Regions from separate parts of the Streptomyces sp. NPDC058052 genome, predicted to be linked through region 2. Evidence: riboswitches for the same ligand, from Rfam matches in the RefSeq annotation. Region 2 holds a riboswitch; each other region holds the start of a gene.
What was found. Region 2 has a riboswitch for cobalamin ahead of cobN (cobaltochelatase subunit CobN). Riboswitches for the same ligand answer to the same signal wherever they lie in the genome.

Region 1 (7,122 bases), on a different contig from region 2:
GGCACCTACGACATGGGCTTCCGCGACTACGACCCGGGCCTGAACCGCTTCACCACGCGCGACATGTACAACGGGGCCCTGGCCGACATGGGCCTCGGCAGCGACCCGTACACGGGCAACCGCTACGCCTTCACCGGCGGCAACCCCGTCAGCCGTGTCGAGCTGGACGGCCACTGCTTCGGCTGGGGCTGGTGCGAGGACGCCGTCGACGCCGGCGGGGAGGCCCTGGACTCCACCCTGGACTGGGTCGACCACAACTCCGACGCCCTGCTCGACGCGGGCGGCAGCCTGCTCGAGATGGCCGGTGGCATCGGCTCGATGGCCGGCGGTGCCACGCTCATCGCCGGATCCGTCGGCGTGTGCGTGGCGGGTGCGATCCCGACCGTCGGCACCGTCTGCATCGCCAGTGTGGCCGGCGTGGCCGGCGGAGCCTCCCTCATCACCGCGGGGGCGTTCCTCTCCGTGCACGGTGCGATGGGGCTCGGAGACAGCATCGCGCGGATGGAGAGCACCGGCGGAGGCGGCGGTGGCTCCGGTTCGTCCACTCCCGAGGTGGGGTCCCAGAACCCGGACATCACGTGGAGCACGAAGGAGTACGACGGCTGGCAGCACACCCTCGACAGGCACCGGGTCGGCGGCAAGGAGTACGACCCGGAGGACAAGGGCGCCTTCATCGGCAAGGAGAAGAAGGTCAAGGCATGGATCCAGCAGGTCGTGAAGAACAACGAGGCGCAGAAGAACACCGACGGCCGTGACGGCTGGGTGTACGAGGGCCGGGTCAATGCCGGCTCCAGCGGCGTCGGAATTCTCAGCGACATGCAGAGCCGTGGAATGTCCCACAAAACGGCTTACGGGATCAAGGTCATCCTCAATCCTGACGGAAGCCTGCGGACGGCACACCCGATTCCGTAGTCGCTCTGCGTGATACCGTCCCCTCCACCCCTGTGCCCGGCGGAATATCCGCCGGGCACAGGCGGCCGACCGGCCACAGAATCGAAAGGTTTTCACCCAGCGATGTTTCTCCTCGAATTCGATCACGACTCGGTCAGGGAGCCTTCGGAGAAGCAGGCGGCCGAGCTGGCCACGACGAGCGAGATGAACCTGCGCTACGGATATTTCGAGGCCAGGATGTTCGTCACGGCGACGGGGTTTGAGACCGAGCGGCTGAAATCCCCTCTTCTCGACTTCGCCCACTGCGCTCTCCTGGCGGCCCGGTCCGTCTCCGCCGGACAGCCCGGCCGCATCAGTTTCACCGAGAGCAGCCTCCTGATCGAATTCATTCCTTCGGGAGAGGACCTGAAGGTCCTGCGATCGTGGGACCCCGTTCCCGGCACGTGCGGGACGACCGATTTCCTGGATTCCGTCCACCGTTTCTCCGCCGATGCGCTGAGCATCGTCGACGAACGCCATCCCGAATTCCGGCGGAACGCGTACCACGAGACCCTGATCCGCATGACCGACGAAATCGCCCCGCCGCGCGGCGCGTGAACCGTCGGCCCGGGCCGAGCCCGGGCCCCCGGCAGCCTCGGGCGTGCGTTCGCCCGACCGCCCGGACCGCCCGGACCCCGGGGTGGTCCGGGCGACTCACATGACCAGGTGCCCGAACACGCCCGCGACCACGACGCCGGCGTCGAGGACGAGGAAGCTGAGCACCGTCATGAGGGCGAGCTGCGCGCCCCGCCCGGGGCTCCATGCCGTGGCTGTCGACGGCGACGAAGACCGCGGCGACGGCCACCTGCGGGAACCACCCCAGCATGACCCCGTCGAGCAGCACGTCCACCCGGTGATCGTTCCCTCCCAGCGCGGCAGGCCCCCCGGTGACGGGCCACCGGAAGGCCGCCGGTCCGTCCGCGGCACCGACACTCGCCCGGCCCCGTCCGCATCTGTGCCCGGACGGGGTCGGGCGTCGATAATTTCGCCATGCTGCGCAGACTCACCAGGAGGTATCCGTGAAGATGCTCATCAACGTCCCGGAGACCGTCGTCGCCGATGCCCTGCGCGGGCTGGCCGCCGCGCATCCCGAGCTGACCGTGGACGTGGAACGGCGGGTGGTGGTGCGGAGGGACGCGCCGGTGGCCGGGAAGGTGGCGCTGGTGTCGGGGGGCGGCTCGGGGCACGAGCCGCTGCACGCGGGGTTCGTGGGGCCGGGGATGCTGGACGGCGCCTGTCCCGGAGAGGTCTTCACCTCGCCCGTGCCCGATCAGATGGTGCGGGCCGCGGCCGCGGTGGACAGCGGGGCCGGGGTGCTGTTCGTGGTGAAGAACTACACCGGGGACGTGCTGAACTTCGAGATGGCCGCCGAACTCGCCGAGGACGAGGGCATCCAGGTCGCCAAGGTGCTCGTCGACGACGACGTGGCGGTGACGGACAGTCTGTACACGGCGGGGCGGCGGGGCACCGGGGCGACGCTCTTCGTGGAGAAGCTGGCCGGGGCGGCGGCCGAGGAGGGCGCGCCGCTGGAGCGGGTGGAGGCGCTGGCCCGGCGGGTGGTCGCGCGGTCGCGGTCGTTCGGGGTGGCGCTGAGCGCCTGCACCACGCCCGCGAAGGGCAGCCCGACCTTCGACCTGCCGCCCGGGGAGCTGGAGCTGGGCGTCGGCATCCACGGCGAACCGGGGCGGGAGCGGCGCGGGATGATGACGGCGCGGGAGATCGCCGAGGCGGCCGTCGACGCGGTCCTGGACGACCTGCGGCCGTCGGATCCGGTGCTGCTGCTGGTGAACGGGATGGGCGGGACGCCGCTCCTGGAGCTGTACGGGTTCAACGCGGAGGTGCGGCGGGTGCTGGACGCCCGCCGGGTGCCGGTCGCGCGGACGCTGGTCGGGAACTACGTGACCTCGCTCGACATGGCGGGGTGCTCGGTGACGGTGTGCGCGGCGGACGAGGAGCTGCTGCGGCTGTGGGACGCGCCGGTGTCGACGGCCGCGCTGCGCTGGGGACGGTGAGCGGGCGATGACGGAGACCTACGGCGCCGCGTTCGTGGTGCGCTGGATGGGAGCGGTGGCGGAGGCGGTGGACCGCGAGGCCGGCCGGCTGACCGAGCTCGACGCGGCGATCGGCGACGCGGACCACGGCGCCAACCTGCGGCGCGGGTTCACGGCGGTGGCCGGGACGCTGGCGGAGGAACCGCCCGCGACACCGGGCGCGGTCCTCGTCGCCGCCGGACGGCAGCTGATTTCCACGGTGGGCGGGGCCTCCGGCCCGCTGTACGGGACACTGCTGCGGCGGGCCGGCAAGGCGCTCGGCGAGGCCGGTGAGGTCACACGGGCCGAACTCGCTCAGGCGCTGGCGGCCGGCGTCGCGGCCGTCGGGCAGCTCGGCGGGGCCGTCCCGGGCGACAAGACGATGCTGGACGCGCTGACCCCCGCGGTGGCGGCCCTGCCCGAGTCCTTCGCGGCGGCCCGCACCGCCGCCGGGGAAGGCGCCCTCGCGACCGTCCCGCTGCGCGCCCGCAAGGGGCGGGCCAGCTATCTCGGCGAGCGGTCGGTCGGACACCAGGACCCGGGGGCGACGTCCTCCGCCCTGCTGTTCGCCGCGCTGGAGGAGGTGGCGGCCGGATGAGCGCGGACCGGGTCGGCATCGTGCTGGTCTCGCACAGCGCGGCCGTCGCGGCGGCGGTCGCGGAGCTGGCGCGGGGACTCGCCGGCGGCGGCGACCTGGCACCGCTCGCGGCGGCGGGCGGTGCGCCCGACGGCGGGCTCGGCACGAGCGCCGACCTGGTCACCGCGGCCGCGCGGGACGTCGACGCGGGGGCCGGGGTGGCCGTCCTGGTGGACCTGGGCAGCGCGGTCCTCACCGTGAAGGCGCTCCTCGCGGAGGGCGACGAACTCCCGGAGGGCACACGGCTCGTGGACGCCCCCTTCGTGGAGGGCGCGGTGGCCGCCCTGGTGACGGCGAGCGCCGGCGGCGACCTCGCCGCGGTGACGGCCGCGGCCTCGGAGGCGTACGGCTACCGCAAGGTCTGACGGGCCCCGGCGGCGGATCCGGTACGGGGACTCCGCAGCGCACGTGACCGACCCCGCATTGTGATGAAGCAGGTCAACACACTAATGTCACAGCGCCTTGGTGTTCGGGAAACCGGTGCAGTACCGGTGCGGCCCTCGCCACTGTGATCGGGAGGTCCGGCTCCATCCCCTCGGGGAAGCCACTGCTCCGCCGCGGGAGACCGTCGCGGGGTGGGAAGGCGGAGTCGGGCGTCACTACCGTCAGCCAGGAGACCGGCCAGGGCGCGTTGTCCATCCACGAGGTGCTGGAGAGGGTCTCCCGATCATGCATATCGCCGAGGGGTATCTGCCCCCCGTCCATGCGGCCGCCTGGGGCGTCGCGTCGGCCCCGTTCGTCGTCCACGGCGTCCGCGCGCTCACCCGCGAGGTGCGCGCCAACCCCGAGTCCACCCTGCTGCTCGGCGCCTCCGGCGCCTTCACGTTCGTCCTGTCCGCGCTCAAACTGCCGTCGGTGACGGGAAGTTGTTCCCACCCGACGGGTACGGGGCTCGGTGCCATCCTGTTCCGGCCGCCGATCATGGCGGTGCTCGGGACGATCACGCTGCTGTTCCAGGCGCTGCTGCTCGCCCACGGCGGGCTGACCACGCTGGGGGCGAACGTCTTCTCGATGGCGATCGTCGGGCCCTGGGCGGGATACGGCGCCTATGTGCTGCTGAAGCGGTCCGGAGCGCCGCTGATGGTGAGCGTGTTCTTCGGCGCGTTCGTCGCCGACCTGTCGACGTACTGCGTGACCAGCGTCCAGCTGGCCGTCGCGTTCCCCGACCCGGGCAGCGGCATCGCCGGTTCGCTGGCGAAGTTCGGCTCCATCTTCGCGGTGACGCAGATCCCGCTCGCCGTGAGCGAGGGGCTGCTGACCGTCCTGGTGGTGCGGCTGCTCACGCAGTCCAGCAAGGGCGACCTGCTGCGGCTCGGCGTGCTCGCCCGGCCGAAGTCCGAGCGACGCGAGGAGGCGGCGGCGTGATGAGCCGGAACGCGAAGATCAACACCCTGCTGCTGGCGCTCGTGGCGGCGCTGGCGGTGCTGCCGCTGGCGCTCGGTCTCGGCGACCACAAGGAGGAGCCGTTCACCGGCGCCGACGCGGAGGCCGAGACGGCGATCACGGAGATCCGGCCGGACTACGAGCCGTGGTTCAGCCCGCTGTACGAGCCGCCGTCCGGCGAGATCGAGTCGGCGCTGTTCGCCCTCCAGGCGGCGCTCGGCGCCGGTGTCCTCGCCTACTACTTCGGGCTGCGGCGCGGCCGGAGGCAGGGCGAGGAGCGGGCCGCGGCCCGCGAGGAGAGCGGCGCCCCGGGCGCGGGCGCGGACGCGTAGCCGCCGATGCTGCCGATCGACGCGGCGGCGCACAGCAGTCGCTGGCGCCGCCGCCATCCGGCGGAGAAGGCCGTGCTCGGCTTCGGCCTGACCCTCTGCGCGGTGTGTCTGCCGCCGTGGCCCGGGGCGCTCCTGGTCGCGGCGGCCACGCTCTCCGTGCTGCTCGGCCCGGCCGGTGTGCCGGGGCGGCAGCTGTGGCGGGCCTTCCGGATCCCGCTGGGCTTCTGCGTCACGGGCGCCGTCCCGCTGCTGTTCGCGGTGGGCGGGCCCGGCGGCGCCGTGGCCTGGGCTCCGGACGGGCCGGCGCACGCCGGGGAACTGTTGCTGCGGACGGCCTCGGCCTCGCTGGGCGTGCTGCTGTTCGCGTTCACCACGCCGGTGTCCGACGTGCTGCCGCGCCTGGTGCGGGCCAGGGTGCCGGCGCCGGTGGTGGACGTGGCCCTGGTGATGTACCGGATCGTGTTCCTGCTGCTCGACGCGCAGGCCAAGGTGCGGCAGGCGCAGGCGGCGCGGCTCGGGGCGACGACCCGGGCGGCCGTCTGGCGGTCGCTGGCCGGGCTCGGCGCGACCTCGTTCGTGCGGGCCTTCGACCGGGCGCAGCGGCTGCAGACCGGTCTGGCCGGGCGCGGCTACGACGGGACGCTGCGGGTGCTGCTGCCCGAGGCACCGGTCTCCCGCCCGTTCCTCGCGGCGACGGCCGGCCTCCTCGCGGGGCTCGTCGCCCTCACCCTCGTACTGGAAAGGTTCCTGCCATGACGGCCCCCACCCCGGTCGTGGAGTTGGTGCGCGCGGGTTTCGCGTACGAGGACGGGCCGGCCGTCCTCACCGATGTCGGCTTCGCGGTGACGGAGGGCCGGGCGATCGCGCTGCTCGGGCGCAACGGCGGCGGGAAGACGACGCTGCTGCGGCTGCTGAGCGGCGGGCTGCGGTGCGGTTCCGGGGCGCTGCTGCTCGACGGGGCGGAGGTGGCGTACGACCGGAAGGGGCTGACCCGGCTGCGGACCTCGGTGCAGCTGGTGGTGCAGGACCCGGACGACCAGCTCTTCGCCGCGTCGGTGGCGCAGGACGTGTCGTTCGGGCCGATGAACCTGGGGCTGCCGGAGGAGGAGGTACGGCTCCGGGTCGCGGAGGCGCTGGAGGCGCTGGACATCACCGCGCTGGCGGACCGGCCGACGCACCTGCTGTCCTACGGGCAGCGGAAGCGGGCGGCGATCGCGGGCGCGGTGGCGATGCGCCCCCGGGTCCTGATCATGGACGAGCCGACGGCGGGTCTGGACCCGCACGGCCAGGAGCGGCTCCTGGAGACCCTGGAGCGGCTGCGGGCGGCGGGCACGACGGTGGTCATGGCCACGCACGACGTGGACCTGGCACTGCGCTGGGCCGACGAGGCCGCTGTCCTCTCCCCCGCCGGGCTGCGCACCGGGCCGGCCGCCGAACTCCTGGCGGACGAGGCGCTGCTGGACGCGGCACGGCTGCGGCGCCCCTGGGCGGTCCCGGTCGGGCGGCTGCTCCGCGCGCAGGGGCTGCTGCCGGAGGGCGCGCCGGTCCCGCGGACGGCGGAGGACCTGGACGCCCTGCTGGACCGGGTGGGCTGAGCGGTCCGGCCGGGGCGCGGCCGGGCGGGACTCAGTCGTCGGCCGCGACGACGAGGGTGAGCCGTCCGGCCGCGCGGTCGACGAGGACGAGTTCGTGGAACTCGCCGTGGACGCTCGCCCAGTCGTGGTGCTCCGCCTCCCCGAGTCCGTCGAGGTGGTGGACGGCGTCCGCCTCCGCCAGCGCGTCCAGCACCTCGCGGCGCAGCGCCTCGGCG
Region 2 (7,122 bases):
AGTCGCCGTTGTCGGCGCGGTACCGCTCCAGGAGGGAGTCGGCGAGCGCCTGACCGGTCTCCCAGGCGAGCCGGGACGGCACGGCCTTCGGGTCGACGGAGTAGAAGTTCCGGCCGGTCGGCAGCACGTTGACCAGGCCGCGCAGCGGGGATCCGGACGGGCCGGCCGGGACGAAGCCGCCGTTCAGGGCGTGCACGGCGTGGGTCAGCTCGTCGGTGGTGGCGGCGAGGCGGGGCACGACCTGCTCGCAGGCGAAGCGGAGCACGGCCTGGACCTCGGGGCCGTGGTCGCCGGCGACCGCGGGGATCGCGTCGGCGGCCCAGCCGGCCGCCTCCATCGCCTCGACCAGCTCGCGGGCCTTCGCCTCCGCCTCGTCGGCGCCGGTGCGGGTCGCGGCGGACTCGTCCAGGCCGAGGGCCTCGCGCAGCCCGGGCAATGCCTGTGTGCCGCCCCAGATCTGGCGGGCGCGGAGGATGGAGAGGACCAGGTTGACCCGGGCCTCGCCCTCCGGGGCGCCGCCGAGGACGTGCAGGCCGTCGCGGATCTGGGCGTCCTTGACCTCGCACAGCCAGCCGTCGACGTGCAGCAGGAAGTCGTCGAAGCCGTCGTCGTCGGGGCGCTCCGCCATGCCGAGGTCGTGGTCGAGCTTGGCGGCCTGGATCAGGGTCCAGATCTGGGCGCGGATCGCGGGCAGCTTCGCCGGGTCCATGGAGGAGATCTGCGCGTACTCGTCGAGGAGCTGCTCCAGGCGCGCGATGTCGCCGTACGAGTCGGCGCGGGCCATCGGCGGGACGAGGTGGTCGACGAGGGTGGCGTGGACGCGCCGCTTGGCCTGGGTGCCCTCGCCGGGGTCGTTGACGAGGAACGGGTAGACCAGCGGAAGGTCGCCGAGGGCCGCGTCGGGGCCGCAGGCGGCGGAGAGGCCGGCGTTCTTGCCGGGCAGCCACTCCAGGTTGCCGTGCTTGCCGAGGTGGACCATGGCGTCGGCGCCGAAGCCGCCGTCCTGCGCGCGGGCCGCGATCCAGCGGTAGGCGGCCAGGTAGTGGTGGGAGGGCGGCAGGTCGGGGTCGTGGTAGATCGCGATCGGGTTCTCGCCGAAGCCGCGCGGCGGCTGGATGAGGACGAGGAGGTTCCCGCGGCGGAGGGCCGCGAGGACGATGTCGCCCTCCGGGTTCCGGGAGCGGTCGAGGAACATCTCGCCGGGGGCCGGGCCCCAGTGCTCCTCGACCCGCTCGCGCAGTTCGGCCGGGAGCTCGGCGTACCAGCGCTTGTAGTCGGCGGCCGGGATGCGGACCGGGTTCTTCGCCAGCTGCTCCTCGGTGAGCCACTCCTGGTCGTGGCCGCCGGCCTCGATGAGGGCGTAGATCAGCTCGTCGCCGTCGCCGGAGACCAGGCCGGGGAGGTCCTCCTCCGGGCCGAAGTCGTAGCCCTCGGCGATCAGCCGGCGCAGCAGGGAGACGGCGGAGGCGGGGGTGTCGAGGCCGACCGCGTTGCCGATGCGGGAGTGCTTGGTGGGGTACGCGGAGAGGACGAGCGCCAGCTTCTTCTCGGCGTTCGGGATGTGCCGGAGGCGGGCGTGGCGGACGGCGATGCCGGCCACGCGGGCGGCGCGCTCGGCGTCGGCGACGTAGGCGGGCAGGCCGTCGGCGTCGATCTCCTTGAAGGAGAACGGGACGGTGATGAGGCGCCCGTCGAACTCGGGGACGGCGACCTGGCTGGCCGCGTCCAGCGGCGACAGGCCCTCGTCGTTCTCCTCCCAGGCGGAGCGCGAGCCGGTGAGGCAGAGCGCCTGGAGCACCGGCACGTCGAGCGCGGCGAGCGCGCCCGCGTCCCATGCCTCCTCGTCGCCGCCCGCCTGGGCGGCGGCCGGCTTGGTGCCGCCGGCGGCGAGGACGGTGGTGACGATGGCGTCGGCGCCGCGGAGGACGGCGAGCAGCTCCTCCTCGGGGGCGCGCAGGGAGGCCACGTAGAGCGGGAGGGGGCGGGCCCCGGCGTCCTCGATCGCGTCGCAGAGGGCGCCGACGAAGGCGGTGTTCCCGCTCATGTGGTGGGCGCGGTAGTAGAGCACGGCGATCGTCGGGCCGGGCACGTCCCGGGCGGCCCGGTCCAGGGGGCCCCAGGTGGGGGCGGCGGCCGGGGCCTCGAAGCCGTGGCCGGTGAGGAGGACGGTGTCGGAGAGGAAGCGGGCCAGCTGCTCCAGGTTGGCGGGGCCGCCGTGGGCGAGGTAGGCGTGCGCCTCGGTGGCGACGCCGACCGGCACGGTGGAGGCGGCCATCAGCTGGGCGTCGGGGGCCTGTTCGCCGCTGAGGACGACGACGGGCCTGCCGGTGGCGAGGACCGCGTCGAGGCCCTCCTGCCAGGAGCGGACGCCGCCGAGGAGGCGGACGACGACGAGGTCGGCGCCGTCGAGGAGGCCGGGGAGGTCGGCGAGCGGAAGCCGGGAGGGGTTGGCGAAGCGGTACGGGACCGGGCCCTCGGGCGCGGCCGCGTTGGCCGCGCGGGCGCTGAGCAGGTCGGTGTCGGAGTGCGACAGCAGCAGGAGCATGGCGAGGCTCGGGCCTTCCTCGGGGTTGTCCGCGCCCCGGGTGGTCGTTGGGTTGGGGCCTCCCCTCGCTCGAGCGAAGCCGAGAGCGTGGGGAAGGGAGTTCCTGACTCACCCGGGCCGTCGCCGGCTCGGGCTCACAGTGGCGGGACCGCGCCGGATTCTCACCGGGCTTCCTCCCCGGGGTCCTGGGACCCCATGCCGATCTGCATAGTAGATCGTGGCGTCGGCGGGCCGGAGAGGGTCGGGGAGTCGGCCGGATCACACTCGGTGGCCGCCCGGTTCCCCGTGGGTATGCTCGCCGCCATGCCGCCGACCCCGCCCAGCCCGCCCGAAGCGGGCGAACCTCGCATACGGGACCGAGGCGACGCGTGCCCGGGGGCGCTCCGGCTGCACGCAGCCGCCGACGGTCCCCTCGCCCGACTCCGCCTTCCCGCAGGGCGATTGACGAGTCGTCAGCTCGATGTGCTGGCGGCCGCCGCCGAGGACCTGGGCGACGGCAGCCTCTCCGTCACCTCGCGCGGCAACGCCGAGCTGCGCGGTCTGCGCGACGGCTGCGGCGCCCGCCTCGCCGCGCTCCTCGCCGACGCCGGACTGCTGCCCTCCCCCACCCACGAGCGGGTGCGGAACATCGTCGCCTCCCCCGCCTCCGGACTCGACGGACTCGGCCACGCCGACGTCCAGTTGTGGGCCCGCGCCCTGGACGCGGCGCTCTGCGCGGAGCCCCGCGCGGCGGCCCTCTCCGGCCGCTTCCTCTTCGTCCTCGACGACGGCCGCGGCGACGTCACCGGCCTCGGCGGCGATGTGACCTTGATCGCAGCACCGGGCGGCGCCGCGCTCCTGACGGCCGGCGCCCGGACCTTCCGGCTGCCCGCCGCCGACGCCGTCCCGGCCGCGCTCGCCTGCGCGCTCGCCTTCCTCGACGCCGCCGAGGCCGCCGGCACCGGTGCCTGGCGCCCGCGCGAGCTCCCCGCCGGGCACCTCCCGGAGTGGGCCGGTGCCCTGGCCCGCGCGGGGATCGCCGCGGAGCCCGTACCCTCCTCCTCCCCTCCGCCGGCGCTCCCGCCCGCACCCGGCCCGCTCGGCGGCCACGCCCTCCACGTCCTCGCCCCCCTCGGCCGGCTGACCGCCGCCCAGCTGCGGGCGCTCGGCGGGGGCGCGGCCGAGGTGCGGCTCACCCCGTGGCGCGGGGTGGTCGTCGTGGGGCCGTCCCCGGACCTGCTCCCCGCGCTCGCCGCCCACGGCCTGATCACCGACCCCGCCGCCCCCGGCACCGGCGTCACCGCCTGCACCGGGACCCCCGGCTGCGCCAAGTCCCTCGCCGACGTGCGGGCGGACGCGGCGCGCGCGCCCGGCGGACCGCTGCCCGTGCACTACTCCGGCTGCGAGCGCCGCTGCGGGCATCCGCACGGCCTCCGGATCGAGGTCACCGCACGGGACTCCGACACCTACCTGCTGGACGGCGCCCCCGTCCCCCGTTCCGCCCTGGCCGAGGCCGTCGCGGCGGCCCGCCAGAGACCGATGGAGAGCCGATGATGTACGAGTACGAGAAGGACGGCGCCGAGATCTACCGCCGCTCCTTCGCCACGATCCGCGCCGAGGCGGACCTCGGCGCCCTGCCCGCCGACGTCGCCACCGTCGCCGTCCGCATGATCCACGCCTGCGGCATGACCGACCTCGTCCGGGACATCGCGTACTCCCCCGCGGTCGTCTCCCGCGCCCGCGCGGCCCTCCAGGCCGGCGCCCCCATCCTCTGCGACGCGCAGATGGTCGCCTCCGGCGTCACCCGCAAGCGGCTGCCCGCCGACAACGACGTGCTGTGCGCGCTCTCCGACCCGAACGTCCCCGCCCTCGCCGCCGAGCTGGGCACCACCCGCTCCGCCGCCGCCCTCGAACTGTGGCGGGACCGCCTCGAAGGCTCCGTCGTCGCCATCGGCAACGCCCCCACCGCCCTCTTCCACCTCCTGGAGATGATCGCGAAGGGCGCGCCGAAGCCCGCCGCCGTCCTCGGCATCCCCGTCGGCTTCATCGGCGCCGCCGAGTCCAAGGACGCCCTCGCCGCCAACGGCCTCGGCCTCGACTACCTCGTGGTCCGCGGCCGGCGCGGCGGCAGCGCCATCACCGCCGCCGCCCTCAACGCCCTCGCGCACGAACCGGAGATCCAGGCATGACCACCCCCGTGACCGGCAAGCTGTACGGCGTCGGGCTCGGCCCCGGCGACCCGGAGCTGCTCACCCTGGCCGCCGTGAAGGCCATCGCCGAGGCCGACGTGATCGCCTACCACTCGGCCCGGCACGGACGCTCGATAGCGCGCTCCATCGCCGCCGGCCACCTGCGCGAGGACCACATCGAGGAGCGGCTGATGTACCCGCTCACCGTGGAGACCACCGACCACCCCGGCGGCTACCGGGGCGCCCTCGACGACTTCTACGAGGAGGCCGCGGCCCGGCTCGCCGCCCACCTCGACGCGGGCCGCACGGTCGCCGTCCTCGCCGAGGGCGACCCGCTCTTCTACGGCTCCTACCAGCACATGCACAAGCGGCTCGCCGACCGCTACGACACCACCGTCATCCCCGGCGTCACCTCCGTCAGCGCCGCCGCCGCCCGGCTCGGCGAGCCGCTGTGCGAGGCCGAGGAGGTCCTGACGATCATCCCCGGCACGCTGCCCGAGGACGAGCTGGCGGCCCGTCTCGCCGGCACCGACTCGGCGGTCGTCATGAAGCTCGGCCGCACCTTCCCGGCCGTGCGGCGCGCCCTGGAGCGGGCCGGCCGGCTGGAGGACGCCCGGTACGTGGAGCGGGCGTTCATGGCGGGCGAGCGGACGGAGCGGCTCGACGAGGTCGATCCGTCGACCGTCCCGTACTTCTCCGTCGCCGTCCTGCCCTCCCGCATCGACCGGGAGAACCCCGTCCGGGAGACGGGCGAGGTCACCGTCGTCGGCACCGGCCCGGCCGGCGCGCCCTGGCTGACGCCCGAGTCGCGCGGCGCGCTCGTCAACGCCGACGTGCTCGTCGGCTACACCACCTACCTCGACCGGGTGCCGGTGCTGCGGCCCGGCCAGATCCGGCACGGCTCCGACAACAAGGTCGAGTCCGAGCGGGCCGAGTTCGCCCTCGACCTGGCCCGGCGCGGGCACAAGGTCGCCGTCGTCTCCGGCGGCGACCCCGGCGTCTTCGCCATGGCGACGGCCGTCCTGGAGGTCGCCTGCGAGCCGGCGTACGCGGACGTCCCCGTCCGGGTCCTCCCGGGCGTGACCGCCGCCAACGCGGCCGCGGCCGCGGCCGGCGCGCCCCTCGGCCACGACTACGCGACGATCTCCCTCTCCGACCGCCTCAAGCCCTGGGAGGTCGTCGCGGCCCGGCTCCGCGCCGCCGCCGAGGCCGACCTCGTCCTCGCCCTCTACAACCCGGGGTCCCGGTCCCGCACCCACCAGGTCGCCGCCGCCCGCGACCTCCTCCTGGAGGTCCGCTCGCCCGACACCCCCGTGGTCGTCGCCCGCGACGTCGGCGGCCCGGAGCAGTCGGTGCGCGTGGTGACCCTGAAGACCCTGGAGCCGTCCGAGGTCGACATGCGGACCCTGCTGCTCGTCGGCTCCTCGCAGACGCAGGCGGTCGAGCGCGGCGACGGCCGGACGATCACGTGGACGCCGCGGCGGTACGGCTGACCAGGCTCCTCAGGAGGTCCGGCTGAAGGTCCCGAGCCCTTCCCGGTCCAGGTGCTCGACGCGGACGGTCCCCCGTCCGGGGAGAACGTGACGGCGGTCGGACCGACGGCGTTCTCCCCGCGCGCCGGGAGCCGAACGTGTTCCCGTCGTCGTGCGTGAGCCGGTACGTCGGGGGCTCCGGCCCCGGCCGGAGGACCGGGCCGCCGCCCTCCTCGGCGACGGGAACCCCGTCACCCGGCCCCCTCGTCCGGCGCGGTCCCGGCTCGGCGCCGCAGCGCCCAGGCGGCGGCCTCCTCGGGGGTCGTCGCCACCGGGACGCCGGCCGGGGCCGGGGGGCGGCGGACGACCAGCACCGGGATGCCCGCCTCGCGGGCGGCGGTGAGCTTCGGGGCGGTGGCGGCGGCACCGGAGTCCTTCGTCACGAGGACGTCGATCCGGTGACGGGCGATCAGTCCGCGCTCGCCTTCGAGGGTGAACGGGCCCCGGTCCAGGAGGACTTCGGTACGGGCCGGCATCGGCGCCTCCGGGGCGTCGACCGAGCGGACCAGGAACCACTCCGGGCGGTCCGCGAAGGCGGCGAGACCCATCCGCCCGGTGGTCAGGAACACCCTCCCGAAGCCCTCCAGGGCGAGCGCCGCCTCCTCCAGGGAGCCCACGTCACGCCAGTCGTCGCCCTCCCCCGGGACCCAGCCGGGGCGGCGCAGCGCCAGCAGGGGAACATGGGCGGTGGCGGCCGCCCGGGCCGCGTTGAAGCTGATCCGCTCGGCGAAGGGATGGGTGGCGTCGATGACCGCGTCCACGGCGTGCTCCCGCACCCACGCCGCCAGCCCGTCCGGCCCGCCGAACCCGCCGATCCGCACCTCCCCGGCGGGCAGCCTCGGGGCGGCGACCCGCCCGGCGAGGGAGCTGGTCACCC
Region 3 (7,122 bases), on a different contig from region 2:
CGCGCCGCTGGCGACGGCGGGGGCGAAGTTCGGGTGGAAGCCGACGCCCTCGGTGCCGGCGACGCAGTGCCGCGGCCAGGAGTCGACGTAGTCCGGGGCCTCGCCGTCCGGGGCGAAGTGCGCCCCCGGGTCGATGTGGTGGTCCCGGGTGGCGACGACGTGCCGGTAGGCGGCGCCCGCCGCCTCGCCCACGAGTTCGGTGATGGCGGCGGCGACGTCCGCGCCGCCCGTCACCGCGAGGCTGCCGCCCTCGCAGAAGTCGTTCTGTACGTCCACGACGATGAGTGCGCGGTGCATGGCGGGTGTCCTCGGATGGTCGGAAGGGAGGGGACCGAGCCTAGAGACTTCCCCTCCGGATAGGGAGAGGGCGTCACCAGGCCCCGGACCGTACTAGAGGTACTCCGTCGGCAGCACGGGCTCGCCGCGGGAGAGCTGGATGGCCGACATCGGCAGGCCGCCGCGGGCCGTGATGTGGCGGGCGCGGGCTGCCTCCAGGGGCTCCCGGGCGACCACCTCGCCGCCCTTGACCAGCTCGACCAGGAGCTGGTCGGCGGCGAGCGCGTCGGGGACCGGGCCGGTGCCGATCACCTCGGCCTCGGCGATGCCGTGGGCGTCCTTGCGGCGCGCGGCCCACTTGCGGCCGCCGACGGACGCCTTGCCGCCGAGCGACTTCTTGGCGACCGGGACCAGGGGCGCCTTCGGATCGGCCGAGGCGGCGCGGGCGACCAGCTTGTAGACCATCGAGCAGGTGGGGTGGCCGCTGCCGGTGACGAGCTGGGTGCCCACCCCGTACGCGTCGACCGGCGCGGCGGCCAGCGAGGCGATGGCGTACTCGTCCAGGTCGGAGGTGACCACGATCCGGGTGGACCGGGCGCCGAGCTCGTCCAGCTGGGCCCGGACCCGGTGGGCGACGAGGAGCAGGTCGCCGGAGTCGATGCGGACGGCGCCGAGCTCGGGCCCGGCGATCTCGACGGCCGTGCGGACCGCCTCCGCCACGTCGTAGGTGTCGACGAGGAGGGTGGTGCCCCGGCCGAGGCTGTCGACCTGGGCCCGGAAGGCGTCCCGCTCGCTGTCGTGGAGCAGGGTGAAGGCGTGCGCGGAGGTGCCGACGGTCGGGATGCCGTAGCGGAAGCCGGCGGCGAGGTCCGAGGTGGAGTCGAAGCCGCCCACGTAGGCGGCGCGGGAGGAGGCCACGGCGGCCAGCTCGTGGGTGCGGCGGGCGCCCATCTCGATCAGGCGCCGGCCGCCGGCCGCCGCCGACATCCGGGAGGCGGCCGCGGCGATGGCCGAGTCGTGGTTGAGGATCGAGAGGATCACCGTCTCCAGGAGCACGCACTCGGCGAAGGAGCCCTCGACGCGCAGCACGGGGGAGCCGGGGAAGTACACCTCGCCCTCGGGGTAGCCCCAGATGTCGCCGGAGAAGCGGTATCCGGCCAGCCACTGGAGGGTCGGCTCGTCGACGATCGCCCGCTCGCGCAGGAAGCCGAGGACGGCCGGGTCGAAGCGGAAGTTCTCGACGGCGTCCAGGACCCGGCCGACGCCCGCGAGGACGCCGTAGCGCCGCCCCTCGGGCAGCCGCCGGGTGAAGACCTCGAAGACGGAGCGCCGGTCGGCGGTGCCGGCCCGGAGGGCCGCCTGGAGCATGGTCAGCTCGTACTGGTCGGTGAAGAGCGCGGTCGACGGCACGTCCACCGGGAGCCCAAGGTCCGCAGCGTTCATGCCGATGATGCTACCGCAGTATTCGTCAGTTTGACGAATACCCCGTCGGTGGCGTCGGCGGTCCCGGCGGGCTCGGCGGCCCCGGCGGCCCCGGCGGCCCCGGCGGGCCCGGCTAGGGGCGGCCCGTTTGTGCGTCGGGGGGGCCTGGGTGGCAGCATGGGGTAAGTGAGCATCGCGCCTATCGAGATCGAACGGACCGAGTCGGCCGAGGAGGTCTCCGCGGTCGTCGAGCCCGACGTCCCCTGGGTCACCCTCGTGCACAACGACCCGGTGAACCTGATGAGCTATGTCACCTACGTCTTCCAGACGTACTTCGGCTACTCCAAGGACAAGGCGCACAAGCTGATGCTCGACGTGCACAACAAGGGCCGCGCGGTGGTCTCCAGCGGCACCCGCGAGGAGATGGAACGGGACGTGCAGGCGATGCACGGCTACGGACTGTGGGCGACGCTCTCCCAGGACCGCGGCTGATGGCCGGCCACTTCGAGGCCGTGCCCGGCGGCGGAGCGGCCGTCGCGCTCGACGAGGTCGAGGTCTCCATCCTGCGCTCGCTCGCCGTCCAGCTCCTGGAGCTCGTCGGCCCGGGCGACGAGCCCGACGCGGACGCCGACCCGCTCGCCGCCCTCTTCGCCGAGGGTCCCAGCGAGCCGCCGTCCGACCCCGCGCTGCGCCGGCTCTTCCCCGACGCGTACGGGGACGACACCGAGGAGCTGCGGGCCGCGGCGGCCGACTTCCGCCGCTTCACCGAGAACGACCTGCGGGCCCGCAAGCGCGAGGACGCCCTCGCGGTGGTGCGCGCCCTGGACGGGCTGACCAGCGGGGGCCCGGAGGAGTCCGTGGTCCTGAAGCTGACCCCGGACGAGTCCCGGGCCTGGCTCGGCACCCTCAACGACCTGCGGCTGACCATCGCCACGCGCCTCGACATCACCGAGGACGAGGAGAGCGAGCGGCTCTACCGGCTGCCGGACAGCGATCCGCGCAAGCCGATGGTGATGGCGTACCTCTGGCTCGGCGCGCTTCAGGAGTCACTGGTCGAGACGCTGATGTCCTGACCCCTGGGGCGCCACTCCGGCGCCTCCGGGTGTTCGCTCAGCGGACGCTCAAATCCGGATAACGAATGCGTTATCAAGCCGCCACGCTTGCTCCATTGAGTCCCTTTTGTGCGCCTTTTTGTGTGGTCCACGCCACACGAACGGCGGTCGATCACCCCTCAAGCCGTGATAAATCTTCACGACCACTCGGGCACGCCACCCCTGTTCCCGAGGGCGCTTGAGCCGGCTGACCGCCGGTGGCACTCCATCCATATCCGGGGGGATCAGGACCTGATCCGCGGCAGACACGGCCCACGGCCGGTGCGCGGATCGGCATGGAGAAAGGCGCACCACCATGACCTCAGTGCGGGTCGACAAGCAGCACGACGGCAATGAGGCCGCGGACTCCGCCTCGGGCGAGGGTTACCACCGGGCACTCGGCGCCCGCCAGATCCAGATGATCGCGATCGGCGGCGCCATCGGCACCGGCCTCTTCCTCGGAGCGGGCAAGGGCATCTCCAAGGCGGGCCCCAGCCTGATCCTCGCGTACGCCCTCGCGGGCCTCGTCATCTTCTTCATCATGCGGGCGCTCGGCGAGCTCCTCATGTACCGCCCCGTCTCGGGCTCCTTCTCGGAGTACGCGCGGGAGTTCATCGGCCCCTTCGCGGGCTTCGTGACCGGCTGGACGTACTGGCTCTTCTGGGTCGTCACCGGCATCACCGAGGTCACCGCCGCGGCCACCTACATGACGTACTGGTGGGACATCCCGCAGTGGATCTCCGCCCTCGTCTTCACCGTGATCCTCTACGGCGCCAACCTGATCTCCGTGAAGCTCTTCGGCGAGCTGGAGTTCTGGTTCTCCATGGTCAAGGTCACCGCCATCATCGGCATGATCCTGATCTGCGCCGGCATCCTCACCCTCGGCTTCTCCGACGCCGGTGACACCGCCTCCATCACCCACCTGTGGGACCTCGGCGGCTTCTTCGCCGGCGAGAACGGCATCGCCTCCACCCTCATGACCCTCCAGATGGTCATGTTCGCCTTCCTCGCGGTCGAGCTGGTCGGCGTCACCGCCGGCGAGTCGAAGGACCCGAAGACCGTCCTGCCCAAGGCCATCAACACCGTGCCGTGGCGCATCGCCGTCTTCTACGTCGGCGCGCTCATCATGATCCTGTCGGTCGTCCCGTGGACCCACTTCAAGCCGGGCGTCTCGCCGTTCGTCGCCGCCTTCGAGGAGATGGGCCTCCAGGCCGGCGCCGCCATCGTCAACTTCGTCGTCCTGACGGCCGCGCTCTCCTCCTGCAACTCGGGCATGTACTCCACCGGCCGCATGCTGCGCGACCTCGCGCTCAACGGCCAGGGCCCGAAGCTCTTCACCCGCCTGACCAAGCGCGGCACCCCGCTCGTCGGCACCACCTTCTCGGCCGCGCTGATGATGGTCGGCGTCTGGATCAACTACCAGTGGCCCGGCGACGCCTTCAACTACGTCGTCTCCTTCGCCACCATCTCCGGCATGTGGGCCTGGATCATGATCCTGGTCTGCCAGATCCGCTACCGCCTCAAGGCCGACCGCGGCGAACTGCCCCAGTCCTCCTTCAAGGCCCCCGGCGGCATCTGGGCCAGCGTCTTCGCCCTCGCCTTCATCGGCCTGGTCGTCGTGACCATGGGCATGGACGCGGGCAACCGCGTCGCCCTCTACGGCGCCCCGGTCTGGGGTCTGCTCCTCGCCGTCTCCTACCTGGTCCTCAAGGCCCGCAACCCCGAGGGCGCCGCCTTCGTCAAGCGGTCGTAACAAGGGTCGCGTCCAGCATCCGGGCCGTTCCGTACCACTCCTCGGTACGGAACGGCCCGTCTGCTTATCCTGTCGGCATGCTGACCATCACCCGGGCCCTGTACGACCGGATCGTGGAACACGCCCGCGCGGACCACCCCGACGAAGCCTGCGGCGTCGTCGCGGGACCGGTCGGCGCGGGCCGCCCCGAGCGGTTCATCCCGATGCTCAACGCCGCCCGCTCGCCCACCTTCTACGAGTTCGACTCCGCCGACCTCCTCAAGCTCTACCGCGAGATGGACGACCGGGACGAGGAGCCCGTGATCATCTACCACTCGCACACGGCGACCGAGGCGTACCCGTCCCGCACCGACATCACCTACGCCAACGAGCCCGGCGCCCACTACGTGCTCGTCTCCACGGCCGACACCGACGCCGCCGGACCCTTCCAGTTCCGCTCGTACACGATCGTCGACGGCGTCGTGACGGAGGAGGACGTGAAGGTCGTCGAGGAGTACGCGTAGCCGTACCCCTCCCCGCGCGTCCGGACCAGTAGTCTGTGCGCGACCTTTCAGGGCGGCAGGACCCAGGAAGCCGGTGACGAATCCGGCGCGGTCCCGCCACTGTGACCGGCCCCCGCCCGGGGGCCGCCAGCCAGGAACTGACCTGCCGCCTTCTCACCACCGATCGGGGACGTGGAAATCCCCGGAGGAGGCTCCGCCATGACCTGGCGTCACCGGCTGCCGCTCGCCGCCGCCCTGCTGCCCCTGCTCGCCGCCTGCACCGCCGCCCCCGCGAGCGCCCCCGGCACCGCGAAGCCCGCGCCCGGCTTCCCGTACGAGATCACCAACTGCGGCACGACCACCACCCTCCAGGCCCCGCCGAAGCGCGCGGTCACCATGAACCAGCACGTCACCGAGGTGATGCTCGCCCTCGGCCTGGAGAAGTCCCTCGCCGGCACCGCCTACCTCGACGACGCCGTCCTCCCCGCCTACGCGAAGGCGTACCGCTCCGTCCCCGTCCTCGCGAAGGAGTACCCCTCCAAGGAGGCCCTCCTCGCCGCGAACCCCGACTTCGTCTACGGCGGCTACACCAGCGCCTTCGACGCCAAGGCCGGCCGGAGCAGGGACGACCTGGCCGACGCCGGCGTCGCCACCCGCCTCAACACCGAGTACTGCACCACCGGCGCCGTCTCCGTCGACGACCTCTACCGCGAGATCACCGAGGTCGGCCGCACCTTCGGCGTCCCCGACCGCGCCGAACGGTGGAACGAGGACGCCCGCGCCACCCTCGCCGCCACCGGCCGGCGGATCGAAGGCGTGGAACCGGTCTCCGTCTTCGTCTACGACAGCGGCGACAAGACCGCCTTCACCGCCGGCGGCCGGGGCATCGGCAACGACGTCATCGCCCGCGCCGGCGGCCGCAACGTCTTCGCCGACCTCGACAAGCCCTTCGGCGACGCCTCCTGGGAGGAGGTCGTCGCCCGCAGGCCCGAGGTCGTCCTCATCTACGACTACGGCTCCACCACCGTCGAGCAGAAGAAGCGCCGCCTCCTCGACGACCCCGCCCTCAAGGACGTCCCCGCGATCAGGAACCACCGCTTCGCCGTCCTCCCGCTCTCCGACACCGTCCTCGGCGTCCGCGTCCCCGCCGCCGTCGGCAAGCTCGCCGCCCAGCTCCACCCGGCCACCCGCCGATGACCACCGGAACCCGCCCCGCCCGCCCGGAGACCGCCCCCGCCCCCGCGCGGCGGCCCGCGCCCGGGCGGGCCCGGTACACCGCCGTCGTCGCCGGACTCCTCGCCGCGCTCGCGGCCGCCGTCCTCGCCTCCCTCGCGCTCGGCTCCGTACGGATCCCGCCCGGCCAGGTGCTCGACGCCCTGACCGGGCGGGCCGGCCCCTCCCCGTACCGCACGATCGTCCTCGACGTACGGCTGCCCCGGGTCCTGCTCGGCGCCGTCGTCGGCGCCGGGCTCGCGGTCGTCGGCGCCGTCCTCCAGGCCCTCGTACGGAACCGGCTCGCCGACCCCTTCCTGCTCGGGATCTCCTCCGGCGCCTCCACCGGCGCCGTCCTCGTCATCGTCCTCGGCATCGGGGCGACGACCGCCCTCGCCCTCCCCGCCGGCGCCTTCGCCGGCTCCCTCCTCGCCCTCGTCCTCGTCTACGGACTCGCTCGCCGCGGCTCCACCATGAGCGGCCCCCGGCTCGTCCTCGCCGGCGTCGCCGTCTCCTACGTCCTCTCCGCCCTCACCACCCTCCTCCTCGTCACCGCCGGCCGGCCCGAGCACTTCCAGGAGGCCCTGTACTGGTCCCTCGGCGGACTCGGCTCCGCCCGCTGGGACACCCTCGCGCTCCCCACCGCCGTCCTCGTCCTCGGCACCGGCGTCCTCCTCGCCCTCGCCCGCCCCCTCGACCTCCTCCTCACCGGCGACGAGGGAGCCACCGTCCTCGGCCTCGACACCGGCCGCTTCCGCGCCGCCGTCTTCGTCCTCGCCTCCCTCGTCACCGCCGTCATGGTCGCCGCCAGCGGCGCCGTCGGCTTCGTCGGCCTCATGGCCCCGCACGCCGCCCGGCTCGCCGTCGGCGCCCCGCACCGCAGACT
Region 4 (7,122 bases), on a different contig from region 2:
CGCCCAGGGTGTGGCTGAGCAGCAGGACCAGGCCGAACGAACAGAGCGCGCCGAGGAACGCCCCTCCGGCGACGGAGACCGCACCCCCGCCCACGCCCAGGACGACGACGGCGACCGCTCCGGTCGAGGCGCCGGAGGAGACGCCGAGCACGAAGGGGTCGGCGAGCGGGTTGCGCAGCAGGGACTGCATCACCGCGCCGCACACCGCGAGTCCGGCACCGCAGACGGCCGCGAGCAGGGTGCGCGGCAGCCGCAGGTCCCACACGATGCCGTCGCGGATCGGGCTCAGCCCGGACGGGTTCCCGCCGAGGCGGGAGGCGACGACGGACCAGGCGTCCGCGACGCGGATGTCCGCCGGACCGATGGTGAGGGCCAGGGCGACGGAGGCGCACAGAAGGAGGATCCCGGCGGCCCCGGCGACGGGCGGCAGCGCCCGGGAGGCACGGAGGACGGTCCGTCCGGAGCCTTCCGTCGTACGGGAGTCGTCGGCCGTCCGTCCGGAGCGTGCCGTCGTGCGGGAGCCGTCGGCCGTCCGTCCGGAGTCTCCCGCCGTACGGGACCGGGTCACTTCGCGAGCCCGTACGTCCGCAGCGCGGCGGCCACCTGCTCGATGCCCTCGACGGTGCGGATCGTGGGGTTCATGGCCTGGCCGCTGAGGATCACGTACCGCTTCTTCCGCACCGCCGTCATGTTCCGGGTGACGGGGTGGGACTCCAGGAACTCGATCTTCTTCGCGGCGCTCTCGGCCGACTGGGCCTTGCGGGTCAGATCGGCGATCACCAGCACGTCGGGGTCGCGGTCGGCGACGGTCTCCCAGTTGATCTGCGGCCACTCCTCCTTCGTGTCGTCGAAGACGTTCTTCACGCCGAGCACCCCGCTGACGATCCCCGGCGCGCCGCAGCATCCGGCCATGTAGGGCCCCTGGGAGTCCGAGAACCAGTAGAGGACGGAGGCGCCGGCGAAGTCGGCGCCGGCCGTGGCCTTCGTGACGCGGGCGCGGAGTTCGCCGACGAGCTTCTCGCCGCGCTCCGGGACGCCGAAGATTCTGGCCAGGTCGCGGACCTCGCCGTACACGGTGTCCATGGTCAGCGGCGCGGTCCGGACGCCGTCGCCGTCGCCGCTGTTGTCCTTGCCGACGCAGTCGGTGGGGGAGAGGTAGGTGGGAACGCCGAGCCGCGTGAACCGCTCCCTGGGCGCCACACCGCCCTTGCCCAGCGTGTAGAGGAAGGAAGCGCTGACGAAGTCGGGTTCGGTGTCGAGCACCTTCTCGAACGACGGGTAGCGCTCGGCGAGCCGGGGGACGGTGGCGTTCGCCTTCTCCAGGCCCTTCAGGACGGGATCCGTCCAGGTGGCCGTGCCCACCATGCGGTCGGCGAGGCCGAGCGAGAAGAGGATCTCGGCCGAGCCCTGGTCGAGGGCGACGGCGCGGCGCGGCGTGTGGGCGACCTCGACCCGCTGCCCGCAGTTGTCGAGGGCGACGGGGCCCGGTCCGGAGGCCGGCCCCTTCCCTCCGGCCGGGGCCGCGGGGGCGCCGGCGCCGCAGCCGGCCACGAGAACGGCGCCGGCCACGAGCAGCACGGCGGAACGGACGGGAGGTGCGAAGGGCACGGTGGGGAGTCCTCTGCGTCACGGCTCATGCGCGGAGCCTGTCGTACGGTGCTCCCCGGACGGCGACCCGCGCCCCCCGGGGCGCCAGCAGGTCTTCGGACTCGGGATCGTCCGGACGGGACGCCTTCCCAGACCCCTCGGGGGTCCAGTGGCCGATGTCCCGCCCGTCACCCTCACCGCTGCGCGTCAGCTCCGGATTCCCACCGGATTCCCTGACCCGTGCACGTACCGCGTCGGTGCGTACAGAGGTGCGACTGGCCCGGGCAAGCTACCACAGAGGGATCTTGGTGCCGCCCCGCGGGTCAGGCGCGGTGCGCGACCGCCGCCAGGGCGTTCCTGACCTCCTGGGCCACGCGGGCCGCGTCGTCGGGGTTGTTCACGACGTCCGTGTGGTTCATGTCGACGACGAGGACGTCGCTGGCGGAGTAGTGCTGGTGCACCCACTCGTCGTAACCGGTCCACAGCGTGCGGTAGTACTCGACGAGGCTCTCGTCCTGCTCGAAGTCGCGTCCGCGCAGCCCGATCCGGTGCAGCACCGTCTCGAAGTCCGCCTTGAGGTAGACCATGAGGTCGGGCGCCTTGCGGTACGGCAGGCCCTCGATCTCGCGCATCATCTCGTCGAGCAGGCCCTCGTAGACCTGCATCTCCAGGGAGCTGATCCGGCCGAGGTCGTGGTTGACCTTGGCGAAGTACCAGTCCTCGTAGATCGACCGGTCGAGCACGCTGTCGTCCTGCTTGTACGCCTCCTTGATCGCGGCGAACCGCGTCTGCAGGAAGTACAGCTGGAGCAGGAAGGGGTAGCGCTTCGCCTGGATCTCCTCGGGGCTCGCCGAGTAGAACAGCGGGAGGATCGGGTTGTCGTCCACGCTCTCGTAGAAGACCTCGGTGCCCAGCTCCTTCGCGAGCAGCTCGGCCACACTCGTCTTGCCGATCCCGATCATGCCTCCGACGCAGATCACCGGCATACCTCACTTCTCCCTGGGGGTCTTCTGTACGTGGACGGGGAGATGGGCCTCCCGTACCACTGAGACGCGCGCCGGTGGTCAGGCGATTCCCCGGGCTTTCGTGATCAACGTCATGTGGTCCTTCGGGGCCGGGACCCCTCCCTGGACCGGATCGCTCTCCTCGACCGGTGGGCCGGCCGTTCCGCGACCACCGCTCGTCGCGGCAGGTCGCGGCCCCGCAGCCGCGTTGAATTTTAGATGACGATCCGGCGCGGGCGAGCCGCCGCTTCCGGGCGGCCGGGTTCGGGCCGCCGGCCCGTGCCGGAGCCCGGCCGGCGGCGCGGTGTCCTGCGCGCCGCCGGCCGGGCGGGGGGCCTGGCCCGCTCCGGTCGCGGGCCCCGGCAGGGAGGGGTCAGGGGCAGCTGATGCGGGTGTCGGAGGGGTCCGTGGTGCAGGTGTCCGTGTTGAGGCCGCCGTTCGCGGTGTCGTTGCCGGCCACGCCGTCCACCGTGTTCAGGGTGTCGTTGCCGTAGTCGCCGAGGAGGGTGTCGGAACCCGGACCGCCGATCAGGGTGTCGTTGTGGTAGCTGCCGTCCGCCCGGTCGTTGCCCGGCCCGGCGTGGACGGTGTCGTTGCCGAAGCCCGCGTTGACGGTGTCGTTGCCGCTGAGCGCGCAGATCACATCACCGGCGTACGTGCCGTTCAGGGTGTCGGCGCCGCTGGTCCCGATGATCGTGCAGCCACGGCTGTTGTCCACCGTGGTGGCGCGGGTCGCGGTGTTGTTGCCCGGCGTCGGGTCGGACTGGGCGGCGCTGACCGTCGCGGTGTCCGTGAGGGTGCCCGTACGCGAGGGCTCGGCGACGATCGTCACCGTGGCCGTCGTGCCGGAGGGGCTGCCCGCGGGGTGGAGCGTGCCGACGGCGCAGGTCACCCGGCCGGGGACGGTCGTGCACGTGCCGCGGTCGGTGGTGGCCGACAGGATCGTGGCGGTGCCCGTCAGGGTGTCGGTGAGCTGCACGTTCGTCGCCGCGGTCGTGGTGCTGTTGTTCGTCAGGCGCACGGTGTACGTGGCGGTGTCGCCGATGCCGACCGTGCTCGGACCCGTCTTCGTCACCGACACGTCCACACCGGCCGGCGGCTCGATGCCGCCCCCGCCCAGGTAGCGCGCCAGGCCGCGGTGGGCCTCCACGCTGTTCGGGGTGCCGGCGAGCCCGGCGGTGACGATCTTGCCGTCGGTCTGCAGCGCGACGCGCGCGGCGGCGTCGCCGGTGCCGCCGAAGTCGGTCGTCACCCGCCCGTCGCCACCGAAGTCCGGGTCCAGGCTGCCGCCGGTGTTGTACCGGGCCAGCGCGAAGTCGCCGCCGTAGGAGCCGGCCGCGACGATCCGGCCGTCGGACTGCAGGGCCACGTCCGCGGCTCCGCCGTCCCCCGGGCCGAAGCTCGTGGTGAGGCGCCCGTCGCCGTCGAAGCTCGGGTCAGGGGCGCCGCCGGTGGTGAACCTCGACACCAGGAACGCGTTGCCGTCCTTGCCCGCGACGACGATCCTGCCGTCCGGCTGCAGCGCCACCCCCTCGCCCGACCCGGTGCCGGTGGTGACCCGCCCGTCGCCGTCGAAGCTCGTGTCGAGACTGCCATCCGCGTGGTACCGGGTCAGGGTGAGGCCGTCGGCGTGCCCCGCGGCGACGATCTTGCCGTCGGGCTGCGGCACCAGGTCGCCGACCCCGTGGCAGCAGCCGGTGCCGAAGGTCGTGGTCACCCGCCCGTCCCCGCTGAAGGACGGGTCCGGGACACCGGAGGCGTCCCAGCGCACCAGCGACCACATGCCGTTGCTCGACCCGCCGGCGACGAGTCTGCCGTCGGGCAGCACCACGACCGATTCGGCGATCTCGATCGCGTCGACGTCGATCTCGGTGAGCACCTTGCCGCCTTCGCCGAAGGTGGTGTCGAGGCTGCCGTCGGCGAGGTACCGGGCCGCCGCCCACGCGCCGTTGCCGCCCCAGTCGGTGGATCCGCCGACCGCGACGATCTTGCCGTCGGGCTGCAGGGCCACCCCGCGGCCCTCGTCGTTGTTGGCGCCGACGAAGTCGGTGGTGACGATGCCGTCGCCGCCGAAGGTCGTGTCCAGGCTGCCGTCGGGGTGGTACCGCGTCAGCGTGAAGTCGCCCGAGGTCTCGGCCGAGTAGCCGTAACCGATCGTGACGATCTTCCCGTCGGGCTGGACGGCCATGCCCTCGGCGCCCGCGTAGCCGCCCAGGTCCGTCACGACCCTGCCGTCGCCGTCGAAGGCGGGGTCCAGATCACCGGGGGCGGCCGTCGCCACGGCGGGCAGACCGAGCACGAGCGCCAGCGCGGTGGCGCCCACCGCACCCGCGCGTCCGGCCCGGGGCCATGGGGTTCTCAAGGACATGCGTGACCACTCCGTCCGTCGGATCCTGGGGGGCCACAGCTTTCTGCGACGGCGGTGGGCCTCCGGCCACCGACGGGCCGCACTGCGCCTACTGGACGGCGGCGCTCCACCCCCAGGAGTGAGCGGGCGGAGGCCCCTCACGGGCGCCCGGAGCAGGGCCACCGCCCCTCGGAGCCGACGGCGCGTCAGCCCTCGGCGTGACGTCCGATCCACTCCAGGGCGGCGGAGTGCTCGGCCTCGGTCGGAACGGGGCTCAACTGGTCCGGGTGGCGGACGAGATGGTGCTCGCGGGCCGTGCGGACGCCGAGCGCGCGGGCCTCGGGGGACAGGCCGGGGTGCTCGGCGACCTCCAGGGCGCGCTGCCACCAGCCCCGGCTGCGCAGGTCGACGGCGTAGTGCCACAGCGGCTGCGCGGGGTCGGCGACCCCGAGGAGCACCTGCCGCACGTGGTCCTGGCGGACGCCGGGGGCCCCGAGCAGCCGGTCGGCCACCAGCAGCGGATGCTCTCCGTCGAGACGGGCCCGCAGCAGCACCCACGTCATCAGCCGGCCCACGTCGTGGGCGCGCGAGGTCACGCACTCCCACAGGGCGGCGGCCTTGGCCTCGTCGGGGGCGCCCAGGTGGGTGAGGAGCCGCAGCTCGTTCTTCCAGACGGGTCTCGGCCCGTCCCACCACGAGACCAGTTTCTCCGCGGCCGGGTGTCCGAGGTCGAGGGCGAGGCAGGTCAGGGTGACGAGCGGGTGGCGCCATTCGGTGTACGTGGTCCGGTACTTCTTGGCCAGGTCCTTCATCCGGCGCGGCAGCAGCGCGTCGACCTCGGCCGGCCCGGCCAGCCCGTGGGAGTGGAGCAGTTCGAGGCAGAAGCCGAGCCCCTGGAGGCCGGTGCGCGGATCCGCGATCCGCTCCCGCAGCCAGCGCACGTCGCCTTCGGTGAGGGTGCGGTACCGGTGCCACACGCGGCACAGCGAGCCCTCGTAGGCGGTCAGGTCGGGACCGGTCCCGGAGAGGAGCCCGTCGCGGGCGGCCTCGTAGCGGCCCAGGGCGGCCAGCGCCTCGGCGGCGTCGATGACGGGGGCGGTCGTGGAGGCCGTGGAGGTGCCGGCGAGCGCGGGGGGAGTGGACGTCGTGGCGGCCGGCCCGGCGGGTGGGGTGGCCCCGGCCCGGAGGGCCGCCTCGCGTACGTGGTCCACGTGGTCCCGCGCGGTGTCCGCGGCGAGGACGCGCAGGGGGCGCGGCAGCCGTTCGTCGGTGGCGAAGCGGACCGCCAGCAGGCCGGTGTACGACCGGGCGGCCAGGGCGCCCACCCCCGTCTCCCGGCGCCAGTCGGCCGTGACGGCGCCGGCCAGCGCACCGTACAGCCCGCGCAGGGCGCTCTCCGGGGCGTCGTGCGCGTCGAGTTCCGCCGCGAGGGCGACCGCGGCGCGCACCGCGTCGGGCTCGTGGAGCGACCGGTGCAGCGACAGCCAGGCGGACACCGCGCCCCTGTCGCCCGCGAGCGCGAACGCCCGCACGGTCCGCAGGCCACGCTCGGACGGCACCAGGGCCGGTACGCCCGCCGCCGGGGGACCGAGGGCGGCGACGACCTCCCACGCCTCCTCGCGCTCGTGGCGCAGCAGGGCATGGAGCAGCTCCCGCCAACCGGTCCACTTCTGGAGCTGCCCGCCGTACTCCTCCCGCCAGGCCCGCAGGAGCCGATCCGTCTCCTCGGGCGTGAGTCCGTCGCGCCGCTCCAGCGAGACCGCGAACGGCGTGGCGGCCGCGAGGTCCGGAGGCCCGTCGAGCCGCTCGTGGAGCCACGCGGCCTCCACGGGGGACAGCGGCCGGTAGCGGCAGGGGCTCACGCCGCGGTCCACCGGCTCGTCGAGAGCGGCGAGGAACTGCCGTACGCCCGCGCGGTCGGAGGGGTCGGGCAGCCCCGTGTCGTCCCGGCGGGTGATCCGGTCCAGCTGGAAGGCGCCCTGCGGTCCCCCGTCGGCGACGCGGAACCCGGCGGGCCCCTCCCCGAGCCCGGCGGCGACCACGGCGTGGTCCCCGCCCCAGTGCAGCAGCAGCTCGCCCCTCAGCGCGCCGGAGCGGTCGAAGGCCCGCCCGTGGGACTGCCAGTGCCAGTACGCGAAGGAGACGGGGGCGGCGAGACCCCGCTGCGCGACCCACTCGGCGGCG

Region 1: it holds a riboswitch for cobalamin, as region 2 does, so the genes downstream of both, ACFVU3_RS30105 (energy-coupling factor ABC transporter permease) here and cobN (cobaltochelatase subunit CobN) in region 2, are expected to answer to the same signal.
Region 3: it holds a riboswitch for cobalamin, as region 2 does, so the genes downstream of both, ACFVU3_RS25505 (ABC transporter substrate-binding protein) here and cobN (cobaltochelatase subunit CobN) in region 2, are expected to answer to the same signal.
Region 4: it holds a riboswitch for cobalamin, as region 2 does, so the genes downstream of both, ACFVU3_RS19745 (ABC transporter substrate-binding protein) here and cobN (cobaltochelatase subunit CobN) in region 2, are expected to answer to the same signal.

The regions. Positions count from the first base shown of each region.
Region 1 covers NZ_JBHVRX010000027.1:76,884-84,005, forward strand. The annotation lists gene ACFVU3_RS30080 (DNRLRE domain-containing protein) at 1-912, shown strand, start outside; gene ACFVU3_RS30085 (hypothetical protein) at 1,015-1,488, shown strand; gene dhaK (dihydroxyacetone kinase subunit DhaK) at 1,950-2,942, shown strand; gene dhaL (dihydroxyacetone kinase subunit DhaL) at 2,950-3,558, shown strand; gene ACFVU3_RS30100 (PTS-dependent dihydroxyacetone kinase phosphotransferase subunit DhaM) at 3,555-3,962, shown strand; cobalamin riboswitch at 4,016-4,238, shown strand; gene ACFVU3_RS30105 (energy-coupling factor ABC transporter permease) at 4,267-4,962, shown strand; gene ACFVU3_RS30110 (energy-coupling factor ABC transporter substrate-binding protein) at 4,962-5,312, shown strand; gene cbiQ (cobalt ECF transporter T component CbiQ) at 5,319-6,068, shown strand; gene ACFVU3_RS30120 (ATP-binding cassette domain-containing protein) at 6,065-6,907, shown strand; gene ACFVU3_RS30125 (hypothetical protein) at 6,939-7,122, opposite strand, start outside.
Region 2 covers NZ_JBHVRX010000005.1:110,810-117,931, reverse strand. The annotation lists gene cobN (cobaltochelatase subunit CobN) at 1-2,545, opposite strand, end outside; cobalamin riboswitch at 2,624-2,757, opposite strand; gene ACFVU3_RS09360 (cobalamin biosynthesis protein CobG) at 2,837-4,078, shown strand; gene ACFVU3_RS09355 (precorrin-8X methylmutase) at 4,078-4,713, shown strand; gene ACFVU3_RS09350 (precorrin-2 C(20)-methyltransferase) at 4,710-6,206, shown strand; gene ACFVU3_RS09345 (cobalt-precorrin-6A reductase) at 6,437-7,122, opposite strand, start outside.
Region 3 covers NZ_JBHVRX010000020.1:46,615-53,736, reverse strand. The annotation lists gene ACFVU3_RS25535 (isochorismatase family protein) at 1-297, opposite strand, end outside; gene ACFVU3_RS25530 (nicotinate phosphoribosyltransferase) at 391-1,719, opposite strand; gene clpS (ATP-dependent Clp protease adapter ClpS) at 1,885-2,190, shown strand; gene ACFVU3_RS25520 (DUF2017 domain-containing protein) at 2,190-2,771, shown strand; gene ACFVU3_RS25515 (amino acid permease) at 3,106-4,542, shown strand; gene ACFVU3_RS25510 (Mov34/MPN/PAD-1 family protein) at 4,620-5,045, shown strand; cobalamin riboswitch at 5,068-5,206, shown strand; gene ACFVU3_RS25505 (ABC transporter substrate-binding protein) at 5,244-6,221, shown strand; gene ACFVU3_RS25500 (FecCD family ABC transporter permease) at 6,218-7,122, shown strand, end outside.
Region 4 covers NZ_JBHVRX010000013.1:110,210-117,331, forward strand. The annotation lists gene ACFVU3_RS19740 (FecCD family ABC transporter permease) at 1-430, opposite strand, end outside; gene ACFVU3_RS19745 (ABC transporter substrate-binding protein) at 565-1,608, opposite strand; cobalamin riboswitch at 1,698-1,822, opposite strand; gene ACFVU3_RS19750 (deoxynucleoside kinase) at 1,911-2,573, opposite strand; gene ACFVU3_RS19755 (calcium-binding protein) at 2,965-4,959, opposite strand; gene ACFVU3_RS19760 (hypothetical protein) at 5,145-7,122, opposite strand, start outside.